3 regions of the Atlantibacter sp. MEI4A-1023 genome follow, and region 2 is predicted to be linked to each of the others. Evidence: predicted binding sites of a transcription regulator. Region 2 holds the regulator's gene; each other region holds the start of a gene.
The links. Region 2 encodes PurR, which represses purine synthesis genes. Its sites were predicted from a motif close to CANGCAAACGTTTGCNTG; they were not measured.
Positions count from the first base shown of each region.

Region 1 (4,214 bases), 660 kb from region 2:
AGCGCCGGGGCGGTGATCGGCGCGCTGCTCGGCAGTTGGCTGCTGCAATATGACTTCCGGCTGGTGTGCGCCGTGGGCGCGGTGCTATTTGTGATATGCGCGGGCGTGAATGCCTGGCTGCTGCCCGCCTATAAGCTTTCTACCATTCGCACCCCGATGCGCGAAGGCATGGGCCGGGTGTTGAAGGACAAGCGATTTATCACATACGTGTTGACGCTGGCAGGTTATTACATGCTGGCGGTACAGGTGATGCTAATGCTGCCGATTATGGTTAACAACATTGCCGGGACGCCTGCGGCGGTGAAATGGATGTACGCCATTGAAGCGGCGCTATCGCTGACGCTGCTCTACCCTATCGCCCGCTGGAGCGAAAAGCGCTTCCGCCTTGAACAGCGCTTAATGGCGGGGCTGTTGCTGATGACGTTCAGCCTGGTGCCGATGGGCCTCACCGCCTCCCTGCAACAGCTTTTTACCCTGATCTGCGTGTTTTATATCGGCTCTATTATTGCCGAACCGGCGCGGGAAACGCTCAGCGCCTCACTGGCGGATGCCCGGGCGCGTGGCAGCTATATGGGCTTTAGCCGTCTCGGCCTTGCGATTGGCGGCGCGTTCGGTTACGCAGGCGGCGGTTGGCTGTTCGACATGGGGCATACGCTTGGCCAGCCGGAGTTGCCCTGGGCGATGCTGGGCGCGGTGGGGCTCATCACCTTCTTCGCGCTATGGTGGCAGTTCAGCCTGCGCCGCGTTGACCCATCGATGCTTGAGCCGGGTAGCTGATTTGCCCCCTGCTTTTTTCTCCTCCATACTGAAAGTTACGCTCATCATATGGAGGAGAAACGTGAAGCTATATATTTACGATCACTGCCCATTCTGCGTGAAAGCGCGCATGATTTTCGGGCTTAAGAATATCCCCGTCGAGCTCAACATTCTGATGAATGACGATGTTGATACCCCAACCCGAATGATTGGCCAGAAAATGGCCCCCATCCTGCAAAAAGACGACAGCCGCTATATGGCTGAAAGCATGGATATTGTGCATTACGTCGACCAACTGGACGGCAAGCCGTTGCTGACGGGCGCGCGTAATCCGGCTATCGCCACCTGGTTGCGTAAGATCAACGAGTACGCCAACCGTCTGCTGCTGCCGCGGATGGCGAAAGCGCCGTTTGACGAGTTCTCCACGCCGGAAGCCCGGGCCTATTTTACTGAGAAAAAACAGGCGTCCATTGGGGCGTTTGACGAGCATATGGCCCACTCACCGGGATTGATTAAAAACATCAGCGACGATCTGCGCGCCCTTGATAAGCACATCAAAGCGCCGAACGCGGTTAACGGTGAGCTTTCTGACGACGATATCGATCTGTTCCCGCTGTTGCGTAACCTGACGCTGGTACAGGGTATTACCTGGCCGACCCGCGTGGCGGACTATCGCGACAATATGGCGAAGCAGACCCAGGTCAATCTTCTTACCTCAATGGCGATCTAAGCCTGAGCCGGCGCGCTGCGCCGGCGTTTCAGTTTTTTCCCCTGTTGTTTTCCGCCTCATTGCGCGATGCTGCCGGTGATTAAGGATGGCGTAACGCTGAGGAATCTGATGAAAAAAATCGTTGTCGCACTCGTCGGGCTACTGACGATACTGCTGGTGGGCTGCAACCAGCTAACCCAATACACCGTGACCGAGCAGGAAATTAACCAGGCGCTGGCAAAGCGCAATAACTTCACCAAAGACATTGGCCTGCCCGGTGTCGCCGACGCGCATATTGTGTTGTCGAATCTGTCCAGCCAGATTGGCCGCCAGGAGCCGAATAAAGTCACTCTGACCGGTGACGCGAACCTGGATTTGACCTCGCTGTTTGGCGACCAGAAAGCCACCATGAAACTGACCCTGAAGGCGCTGCCAACCTTTAATAAAGAGCAGGGCGCAATCTATTTACAGGATATGGAAGTGGTGAGCGCTGAGGTGTTACCCCAGAAAATGGAAGGCGTATTAAAAACGCTAACGCCGTATCTTAATCAGTCGTTAAAAAGTTATTTTAACCAGCAGCCCGCTTACGTATTGAGTGAAGACCGCACCAAAGGCGAGGCGATGGCGAAGCAGTATGCCAAAGGCATCGAAGTCAAACCGGGCGAAATAGTTATCCCGTTTATTGACTGATCGACACGGGGGCAACCGCTGCCCCCATAATAAAAAGGATGCAAAGGAAAACGTTTCCGCATATCCTTTGTGCCCGGCATAAATCCAGCCATTGTTGACTGATTTCTCACCAGCCGGAGCACGCTCATGACCGTATCATCCCAGGAATTAATCATCCGCCGCCCAGACGACTGGCACGTCCATTTACGCGATGGCGACATGCTTAACATCGTGGTGCCTTACACCAGCGAAACCTATGGCCGCGCGATTGTGATGCCTAACCTGGCACCGCCTGTGACGACCGTCGATGCCGCCCGTGCCTACCGGCAGCGAATTCTGGATGCCGTACCGGCTGGCCATACGTTCGAACCGTTAATGACCTGCTATCTGACCGACACCCTTGACGCCGACGAGCTGGAACACGGATTTAACGAAGGCGTGTTTACTGCCGCCAAGCTCTATCCGGCCAATGCCACCACCAACTCCAGCCACGGCGTGACCAGTATCGACGCGATTATGCCAGTGCTGGAGCGGATGGAAAAAATCGGTATGCCGCTGCTGGTGCACGGCGAAGTGACCCATGCCGATATCGATATTTTCGACCGGGAAGCGCGTTTTATTGAAACCGTGATGGAACCGCTGCGCCAGCGCCTGACCCACCTGAAAGTGGTATTTGAGCACATCACCACCAAAGACGCGGCCCAGTATGTGCAGGACGGTAACGAGCGGCTGGCCGCCACCATTACCCCGCAGCATTTGATGTTTAACCGCAACCATATGCTGGTAGGCGGTGTGCGCCCTCACCTCTATTGTCTACCGATTTTAAAACGCAGTATTCATCAACAGGCACTGCGCGAACTGGTCGCCAGCGGCTGCGACCGGGTGTTTCTCGGCACCGACTCCGCGCCCCATGCGCGCCATAAAAAAGAAACCAGCTGCGGCTGCGCAGGCTGCTTCAACGCTCCGTCTGCGCTCGGTGCTTATGCCACCGTGTTTGAAGAAATGAACGCGCTGCAACACGTTGAAGCATTCTGCTCACTGAACGGCCCGCGCTTCTACGGCCTGCCGGTCAATGAAACGCAGATCACGCTGGTAAAACAAGACGAAACCATCGCCCAGAGCATCGCCCTGAGCGACGACACCCTGATTCCTTTTCTTGCGGGCGAAACGGTGCGCTGGTCGGTAAAACGCTGACAGAGAAATATTTTCTGCCCCCTGTTGCAACCTGGACAGCTTAACTGTATAAATATCCAGTATAAACAACAGGGGGCGATCATGCGTATTGAAGTCACCATAGCCAAAACAACTGTATTACCACCCGGCGCGATTGATGCGCTGACAAATGAATTGACGCGTCGTATTGAGCACTCTTTTCCAGACACCGGGAACCAGGTTAGCGTGCGTTATGCCGCCGCGAATCATCTTTCGGTACTGGGCGGCGCAAAAGAGGACAAAGACAGGATCAGCGAGATCCTCCAGGAAACTTGGGAAAGCGCTGACGACTGGTTCTCTTCACCCTAGATTCGTGTTGTATCAACATGCTGCTTTGATATCGTTTCTGTCGTGGCATGTTGATGCATTTCGGATAGCGAAAATAAAAAATTATTCTCTCATTGTGCATTTCCGGGCTCGCCGCCCGGTTTTTTTATATCCCCCAAAGCGCAATTATTTTTTCAGTTTTATCTGTAATAATGGCCGCTAAGCGCTTATTTATACGAATAAGTTGCCGTTTTATTGTTCAAACTTTTCCACCGATTTAAAAAATGTGTTGCAGGAAATATATTTTTTAGACGTCGATGCTAATCCACTGATATACTCAAATTGCTTCAATAAAAGACGCATTGAACCTCGAATGACGTTGTCTATAAACACGATTAAGGGGGTTATAATGGTAAAGAATAATGAAGTTATTCAAACGCATCCCCTTGTAGGATGGGATATCAGCACCGTCGATAGCTACGATGCGCTGATGCTACGTCTGCACTATCAATCGCCAAATCGCCCTAATCAAGAAGACACCGAAGTTGGGCAAACCCTTTGGCTCACTACCGACGTAGCACGCCAGTTTATTTCGATTCTC
Region 1 covers NZ_CM149568.1:1,889,979-1,894,192, reverse strand. The annotation lists gene mdtH (multidrug efflux MFS transporter MdtH) at 1-777, shown strand, start outside; gene grxB (glutaredoxin 2) at 839-1,486, shown strand; gene ACVV26_RS09185 (lipoprotein) at 1,595-2,155, shown strand; gene pyrC (dihydroorotase) at 2,282-3,328, shown strand; gene dinI (DNA damage-inducible protein I) at 3,410-3,655, shown strand; gene bssS (biofilm formation regulator BssS) at 4,023-4,214, shown strand, end outside.
Region 1: the regulator PurR is predicted to act here: its motif matches at 2,199-2,216, upstream of pyrC (dihydroorotase).

Region 2 (4,214 bases):
CATCAAGACTAGGGTGACGGCAAACAGCACCAGGAAAATCACTTTCCAGTCAAAATGATGCAGCAGCCAGCTGCCTAACAGCGGGGCGAGAGCAGGCGACAGCGCGACCAGCGGCATAATGGTGGCGAAAATGCGGTTGGTGCGGGTCGCGGGATAATAATCGGTGACCAGCGCCTGCCAGGTTACGGCAGCGGCACAGACGCCTACCGCCTGGACAAAGCGCAGCGCCAGCAGCATGGCGGTATTGTCTACCCACAGCATGCCGAGACAGCCCACGGCGAATATGCCCAGGCCCGCCAGTAAAATCGGCTTACGGCCATAGCGATCGGATAACGGGCCCCACGCCAGTTGCGCAACGGCAAACCCGGCCAGGAATAAACTCAGGCTGGCGCTAACGGCAGAGGCCTCTGTGCCCAAATCCTGCTGAATGGCGGCAAACGCCGGTAAATACATATCGGTAGCCAGGAAGCCCAGAACGCTTAACCCTGCCAGCCAGACTAAAAAACCTCGTGAAGGACGCATGGTAATTCTCTTCTTTTTTGATCTGATAACGCTTATTACGGACGCAGGAGTGTACAAAAGTGCAATCGTCCTTGTGAAACGTTAATATTTGCACGTTCCTTTCAAATTTTTTGCAGGCAGAACATGTGGTCTGAATATTCACTGGAAGTGGTTGATGCGGTGGCGCGTAACGGCAGCTTCAGCGCGGCGGCGCAGGAACTGCACCGGGTGCCGTCGGCGGTGAGCTATACCGTTAAACAACTGGAAGAATGGCTGGCGGTTCCGCTATTTATCCGCCGTCACCGGGAAGTGGAGCTAACGCCTGCCGGGGCGTGGTTTTTAAAAGAGGGCCGTTCTGTTATCAGAAAAATGATGGTCACGCGCCAGCAGTGCCAGCAGATCGCCAACGGCTGGCGCGGGCAGCTCTCTATTGCGGTGGATAATATCGTCAAACCGGCGCGTACCCGCCAGCTAATCCTTGATTTCTATCGTCATTTCGACGATGTGGAACTGATTGTCGCCCAGGAAGTGTTTAACGGCGTGTGGGATGCGCTGTCGGACGGGCGCGTCGAGCTGGCGATTGGCGCGACCCAGGCGATCCCGGTGGGCGGACGGTTCGCGTTTCGCGATATGGGGCCGCTAAGCTGGCAGTGTGTGGTGAGCGCCAGCCATCCGCTGGCGGCGGAACAGACACCGCTCAGCGATGACCAACTGCGCCAGTGGCCGTCGCTGGTACTGGAAGATACCTCGCGCTCATTGCCCAAGCGCACCACCTGGCTGCTGGATAATCAGCGCCGCGTGGTGGTGCCAGACTGGGCGACAGCGGTGGCGTGTTTAAACAACGGCTTGTGCGTCGGCATGGTGCCTGCGCATGTGGCGCACGACCCGGTAGTGGCAGGGCACTGGAAAAAGCTGGAACTGGACGACCCGTTCCCGGACTCCCCGTGCTGCCTCACCTGGAAACAAACCGATACTTCACCTGCGCTGCTGTGGCTGCTGGATTATCTGGGCGATAGCGAAACGCTGAACCGGGAGTGGTTGATGGAGCCGGAATAACCGGCTCCGGGAGGATTAACGGCGGTAGTCGCGGAACGGACCGTCTGCGACGGAGCGGCGCTCAATCAGACGCGGATGCACTTCGATGGTTTGTGACTCTTCGCGCTTATTCACGATGCGGTCGAGCAGCATATTAAACGCGGTTTCGCCCAGGGAATCTTTCGGCTGATGAATGGTCGTCAGCGCCGGGCTGAAATAGCGCGCGTTGCGCACATTGTCATAACCGATCACCGAAATATCCTGCGGCACCCGCAGGCCCATCTCATCGGCGGCGCAAATCGCGCCCATCGCCATCACGTCGCCGCCGCAGAACACGGCGGTAGGGCGCGGCTGCTGGGAAAGGATCTGCTGCATGGCGCGATAGCCGGATTCCGGCTCGAAATCACCCTGCACAATCCAGTTTTCCGGCACGCTGATTTGCACTTCTTCCAGCGCTTTCAGGAAACCGGCCAGACGGCCCGCGCCGGTGTTACGTTCCAGCGGACCGGGGATCACGCCGATTTCGCGGTGGCCGCGCTCAATCAGGTAGCGCCCGGCCATATAACCGCCCTGGAAGGCGTTATCGATCACCGAGTCGGTGAAGTCGGCTTTGGATTCGCCCCAGTCCATCACCACCATCGGAATATGGCGATACTCTTCCAGCATCGACAGCAGGGATTCCGGGTATTCGGAGCACATCACCAGTAAACCGTCGACGCGCTTTTGCGCCATCATCGACAGATAGGCGCGCTGTTTTTCCTGGTTGTTATGGGCGTTACCGAGGATCAGCGTATAGCCTTTGGTGAAACAACTGTTTTCCACGGCTTCGATAATTTCAGCAAAATAGGGCGCTTCGCTGCTGGTCGCCAGCAAACCGATAGATTTGGTGTGATTAACTTTTAAACTGCGCGCCACGGCGCTCGGGGAATAGTGCAATTCCTTGATGGCTGCCCAAACTGCGTTGCGTGTTTCTTCCGCAACAAAGCGGGTTTTGTTAATCACATGCGACACAGTTGTAGTGGAAACGTTTGCGCGTTTAGCGACATCTTTTATTGTTGCCATTCTTGTTACTCCAGACCCTCTCCGAGCCCCTGTTCATCACAGGTTAAACGTTTGCCTATGCCAACCTCGGTCCGCAACATTTCGGTTGCAGTATGTCGGGGATTGCGACATTAAAAGGAGGGGGTCAATGGCTGGTGAAAAATAAGGTAGCGACGGATTTTGTCTGATCTTGCGCAAAAGGGGAAGAGGGAAAACGCATATCAGCTTAAATCCCGTGGTAATTTTGTCTGAATTTATGCAAAAATGATCTGCACACACTTTTAATGTGGGTAACAAGGAGAGCAAAAATGAGCACAGACCTGAAATTTTCTCTGGTGACGACCGTTATCGTGCTGGGACTGATTGTGGCAACCGGTTTAGTTGCGGTACTGAACTAAACAGAAATTACATTTCGACCGCGTTTGGCAATAACAAACACCAGAAAATGGCTATTTTTTGGTGTTTGGTTCGATTTCCTGACTCCCGCTTCTGTTTCACCTCATTATTCACATTTGCGCAAAAATCTTTTGCCAAAATGGTTACTTCCTTTCTGATGTGACAAATGTCACTCTTTGCTTCTTTTTTGCTACAAGTCGCCGTGTAGTAAACACACGTGAAGCGACACGATTTCTGGAATTCACCAATGAAAATAAATTATCCGTTGCTGGCGCTGGCTATCGGCGCGTTTGGGATCGGCACGACTGAGTTTTCACCGATGGGGCTGTTGCCGGTCATCGCAAAAGGTGTCGATGTCTCGATCCCTGCTGCCGGAATGCTCATCAGCGCCTATGCGGTAGGGGTGATGGTTGGCGCGCCGCTGATGACGCTGCTTTTGTCTCATCGTGCACGGCGCAGCGCGCTGATCTTCCTGATGGCGATTTTCACTCTCGGCAATGTGCTTTCTGCCATCGCGCCGGATTACGCCACTTTAATGATCTCACGCATTATCACCAGCCTGAACCACGGCGCGTTTTTTGGCCTGGGGTCGGTGGTCGCGGCAAGCGTAGTGCCGAAACATAAACAGGCCAGCGCGGTCGCCACGATGTTTATGGGCCTGACGATTGCCAATATCGGCGGCGTGCCTGCTGCCACGTGGCTCGGCGAGACCATCGGCTGGCGGATGTCGTTCCTGGCGACGGCGGGCCTCGGCGTGATTTCTATGGTTAGCCTGTGGTTCTCGCTGCCGAAAGGCGGCGCAGGCGAACGCCCGGACGTGAAAAAAGAGTTGTCGGTACTGATGCGTCCGCAGGTGGTCAGCGCACTGTTAACCACCGTCTTAGGCGCGGGGGCGATGTTTACGCTGTATACCTATATTTCCCCGGTATTGCAGCATGTTACCCACGCGACGCCGCTGTTCGTTACCGCGATGCTGGTGCTGATTGGCGTCGGTTTCTCCCTTGGCAACTGGCTGGGTGGCCGACTGGCGGATAAATCCGTGACCGGCACCCTGAAAGGCTTTTTATTGCTGCTGATCGTGATTATGGCCGCTATTCCGTGGCTGGCGCGCAGTGAATTTGGCGCGGCGCTGAGCATGGTGGTATGGGGCGCGGCGACCTTTGCGGTGGTGCCGCCGTTGCAGATGCGCGTGATGCGCGTTGCCAGCGAAGCGCCGGGACTGTCGTCATCGGTAAATATCG
Region 2 covers NZ_CM149568.1:2,549,096-2,553,309, reverse strand. The annotation lists gene punC (purine nucleoside transporter PunC) at 1-522, opposite strand, end outside; gene punR (DNA-binding transcriptional activator PunR) at 646-1,557, shown strand; gene purR (HTH-type transcriptional repressor PurR) at 1,573-2,598, opposite strand; gene cydH (cytochrome bd-I oxidase subunit CydH) at 2,886-2,975, shown strand; gene ACVV26_RS12245 (MFS transporter) at 3,221-4,214, shown strand, end outside.

Region 3 (4,214 bases), 930 kb from region 2:
TTCGGCGGAGGTGATCCACTGGCTTTCGCCGCTCGCCATCGCGGTGCGTCCGTCTAACGACGCGCCCAGCTTCAGTTGTACAAACGGGAAGCCGGTGCGCATCCGCTTCAGGAAGCCTTTATTCAGGGCTTCGGCTTCGTTCATCATCAGGCCGTGGCTAACCTCGATGCCCTCTTGCTGCAGGCGATACAGCCCGCGCCCGGCAACCTGCGGATTCGGGTCCTGCATTGCGGCAACCACGCGGGCCACGCCTGCGGCGATCAACGCGTCACAGCACGGCGGCGTGCGACCATGGTGGCTACAGGGCTCAAGGGTGACATAGGCGGTCGCGCCACGGGCTTTTTCGCCCGCCATCCGCAGCGCATGCACTTCGGCGTGCGGCTCTCCGGCGCGATAGTGAAAACCTTCACCCACGATTTCGCCGTCGCGCACAATCACGCAGCCGACGTTGGGATTAGGAGAAGTGGTAAAACGACCGCGCTGCGCCAGTTTCAGCGCCCGCGCCATGAAAATCTCATCCTGCATTGGGCTTAATCCTGCAAGCGGGCGATCTCTTCGCCGAATTCACGGATATCTTCGAAACTGCGGTATACAGAGGCGAAGCGAATGTAGGCGACCTTATCAAGCTTTTTCAGCTGTTCCATTACCAGGTTGCCAATCATTTTGCTGGGGATTTCACGCTCCCCGGTGGCGCGCAACTGTGATTTGATATGGTTAACCGCCATTTCGACGTCATCGGCGCTAACCGGACGCTTCTCCAGCGCCTTTTGAAAGCCGCTTCTCAGTTTGTCTTCGTTAAACGGCTCGCGGACGTCATTGCTTTTGATCACGCGGGGCATCACCAGTTCCGCCACTTCAAAGGTCGTGAAGCGTTCATGGCACACCAGGCACTGACGGCGACGGCGCACCGACGAACCTTCTCCAACCAGGCGAGAGTCAATGACTTTGGTATCCACGGCGAAACAGAATGGGCAATGCATAGCGCGTCCTGACAGATAATTTAACTGAGGGTTAGTGTAACCTGAACTGGCACCACAACAAAGATGAAGCGCTTTTGAGACAAGGGATGAAGGAATTTTTATGCGTGCGCGCTAGCATTAATGCATTAAAAACACACAGGATCGTCACTATGAGAACCGCTTACAAATCTTTGTTCCTCGTTACGCCGTTATTCCTCGCCGCCTGCGCACCGCAAAGTGAAGTCCGTCAGATGCACAATAGCGTCAGCACGCTTAATAAAGAGATGGGCAAGCTGCAGCAGGAAACCATTAAGATCACCCAGCAAAACGCCCTTAACGCCCGTTCGCAAAGCGGCGTTTACTTACTGCCTGGCGCAAATACCCCGGCACGGTTAAACAGCCAGTTGGGGATGATGAAAATGTCGCTGGCGAATGTCGCGGCGGATGCCAGCGGCACGGTTGCCACGCTGCGTATCCAGGGCGAATCCAGCACCCCGTTCCCGGCGTTTACCGGCACTATCGAATGGGGCCAGTTGCAGGGCACCACCGAAAGCTACCAGGAAGTGAACGTGCAGAATCAGCAGTTCAGCGCGCCGGCCAGCATCCTGGCCCCCAGCGATGTCTCCGTTCCCGTCAAACTTAACGGCATTACACCTGACCAGTTAGGTTTTGTCCGTATTCACGACATCCAGCCGCTGCAAGCGCCCGCCATGTAATAACCCTCAGGCCGGATCGCCCCGGCCTTGTTACTTTTTTCACATCTAAAACCGCTTTTTATTATTCACCGCTTCTATGTTCGGATAGAATCCTATTGCTGAATGTGTATAAACGTGAACGCAATCGTTTACGCATAAGACAGGAATGTGAAACAACACATATTTTTGTGAGCAATGATTTCTATAATAGTGACCAGAATAACATCTCCCCTTCAGGCCGTTGGGAGAGCTCGACATACCTTATCTCCCGTTGGGGATTTCATCTAAAAGTGGCAATAACCATGAAAAAAATTGTTTTAGCTGCCGGTGCGGCACTGGCGCTTTCCGCTTCTTTCTCTTCCAGCGCGGAAGAAACCAATAAACCTGAATACCTCTCTGACTGGTGGCATCAGAGCGTCAACGTGGTGGGCAGTTATCACACCCGTTTCGGACCGCAGTTGCGTAACGACACCTATCTGGAATACGAAGCGTTCGCCAAAAAAGACTGGTTCGATTTCTACGGCTATGTGGATGCGCCGCGTTTCTTCGGTGGCGACAGCAATGCACGTGGTATCTGGAACCACGGTTCTCCGCTGTTTATGGAAATCGAACCGCGTTTCTCTATCGACAAACTGACCGACACCAGCCTGGCGTTTGGTCCGTTTAAAGAGTGGTATTTCGCTAACAACTATATCTACGACATGGGCCGCAACGCGTCTGGTCGCCAGAGCACCTGGTATATGGGTTTAGGCACCGATATCGAAACCGGCCTGCCGATGAGCCTGTCCATGAACGTGTATGCCAAATACCAGTGGCAGAACTACGGCGCAGCGAACGAAAACGAATGGGACGGCTACCGTTTCAAAGTGAAATACTTTGTGCCGATCACCCCGCTGTGGGGCGGCAACCTGAACTATATCGGCTTCACCAACTTTGACTGGGGTTCCGAACTGGGTGACAAAGATTTCCGCGACCTGAACGGCAACAAAGCCCGTACCAACAACTCGATTGCGTCCAGCCACATCCTGTCGCTGAACTACGATCACTTCCACTATGCGGTTGTAGCGCGTTACTGGCACAACGGCGGCCAGTGGGCGGATGACGCGGAGCTGAACTTCGGCAACGGCCCGTTCAACGTGAAATCCACCGGTTGGGGTGGCTATCTGGTTGTGGGTTACAACTTCTAAATTGTTACGCCGGTCATACGATGACCGGCGTTCCTTCACTCTGCGCAGCTTAACGCTAAGGTTTTATCCAGCAGCCACGGGCGCAAATACCCGACGGTATTGGATAACGGCAAAACATCCTCAGAAAGCTGAATCCCCAGATAACGTTGAATGTAATCGCGCCGTGCGATAATGCGCGCCCACACCGCCGGGTAATCCCTTGCTAACTCTTCACGCAGCGCCGCATCGGCAAGCGCCACGGTATCTTCAATGCTGGCTCCCGCGTACCCTGCCCGCGACGGGATAATGTCAATCTGCAACAGCATACCGCTGGCTAACGCGATGGTTGAATCAGGCGTAATCGGTGAACACATCCACTCTTCATCCGCCACTAAATGCCCGGGATTCAGGTGCCAGTGGTACTCGTTTTTTGGCAGTAGCGTTTCGATCAGCTGGTAGATTTCCCCACCGGTAACCCCGACGCGCATCCGCTCAAGCCAGCCTACTACCGCGCGATAATAAGGGATTGCCACCACGTCGAGATAGTCTGCAACCGCAGGTGTCAGCTCGGTTTGATTCGCGACCACATAGGCGGCGCGGCTGCTTAGCCCCCCTTTGTAGCTGGTGGTTAGGGAAAATTTATCACCACGCTGAATCACTTTGTCACTGGGGTAAAGGTTGGCGCTGTCAAAGCGGTCCCCGGTAGCGGCAATCATAATTACGTTGTTGGCCTGCCCTTCCGCCGCCAGTAGCGCGCCGATCTGCTTTTCGGTCTTACCCGGCTCGATGGCATTAAGCGCGCTAAGAATTGCCGTTGAGGCGAGGTTTGTGCCGTATTCATAGTGCGCGAGTTCATTGGCGTTGTTCACGATGCGCGCCCCGTTGGCCGGGGAGATAAACACGCCGGTGGCGTTGGTCAGAATGCAATCGGGCGTTACCGCTGCGCGCAGCGAATCAACAATAAACGACGGTAAATCAAAGAGTTGAGTATTGTCATCGTGATCGCTGGTAAACAGCTTCCAGCCCGCCACGCCGATGCGTTTTTTCTCTGCCAGGCCCGTTAAACGCAGGGTTTCCGGCAGCGGCGTCGTGTTGGTCATCGGCTGGTTGGGCAACGAGAACCACGGTGCAGGCACCACGCGGTTTGCCAGCCTGGCGTGGGCGGCCAGCTTGAGGTTTTCATTGCCCAGAACCAGTACCGCTTCGCCATCCTGATGCAACACCAGCAGCGCCTCTTCAAAGCGCGGGATAAACCCGGTCAGGTATTCGAAATTCGCGCCGTGCTCTTTATCGGCATAGACGATTAGCGTGTCCAGCGAAAGTTGCGCCATGCGTTCAAGCACCCTGGCTTTACGTAATTTCAGCGTGGCATCCGTCAGGGTAACGGACGGTAC
Region 3 covers NZ_CM149568.1:3,481,385-3,485,598, forward strand. The annotation lists gene ribD (bifunctional diaminohydroxyphosphoribosylaminopyrimidine deaminase/5-amino-6-(5-phosphoribosylamino)uracil reductase RibD) at 1-525, opposite strand, end outside; gene nrdR (transcriptional regulator NrdR) at 531-980, opposite strand; gene ACVV26_RS16560 (SadB/YajI family lipoprotein) at 1,130-1,675, shown strand; gene ACVV26_RS16565 (nucleoside-specific channel-forming protein Tsx) at 1,957-2,841, shown strand; gene ACVV26_RS16570 (M24 family metallopeptidase) at 2,877-4,214, opposite strand, start outside.
Region 3: the regulator PurR is predicted to act here: its motif matches at 1,793-1,810, upstream of ACVV26_RS16565 (nucleoside-specific channel-forming protein Tsx).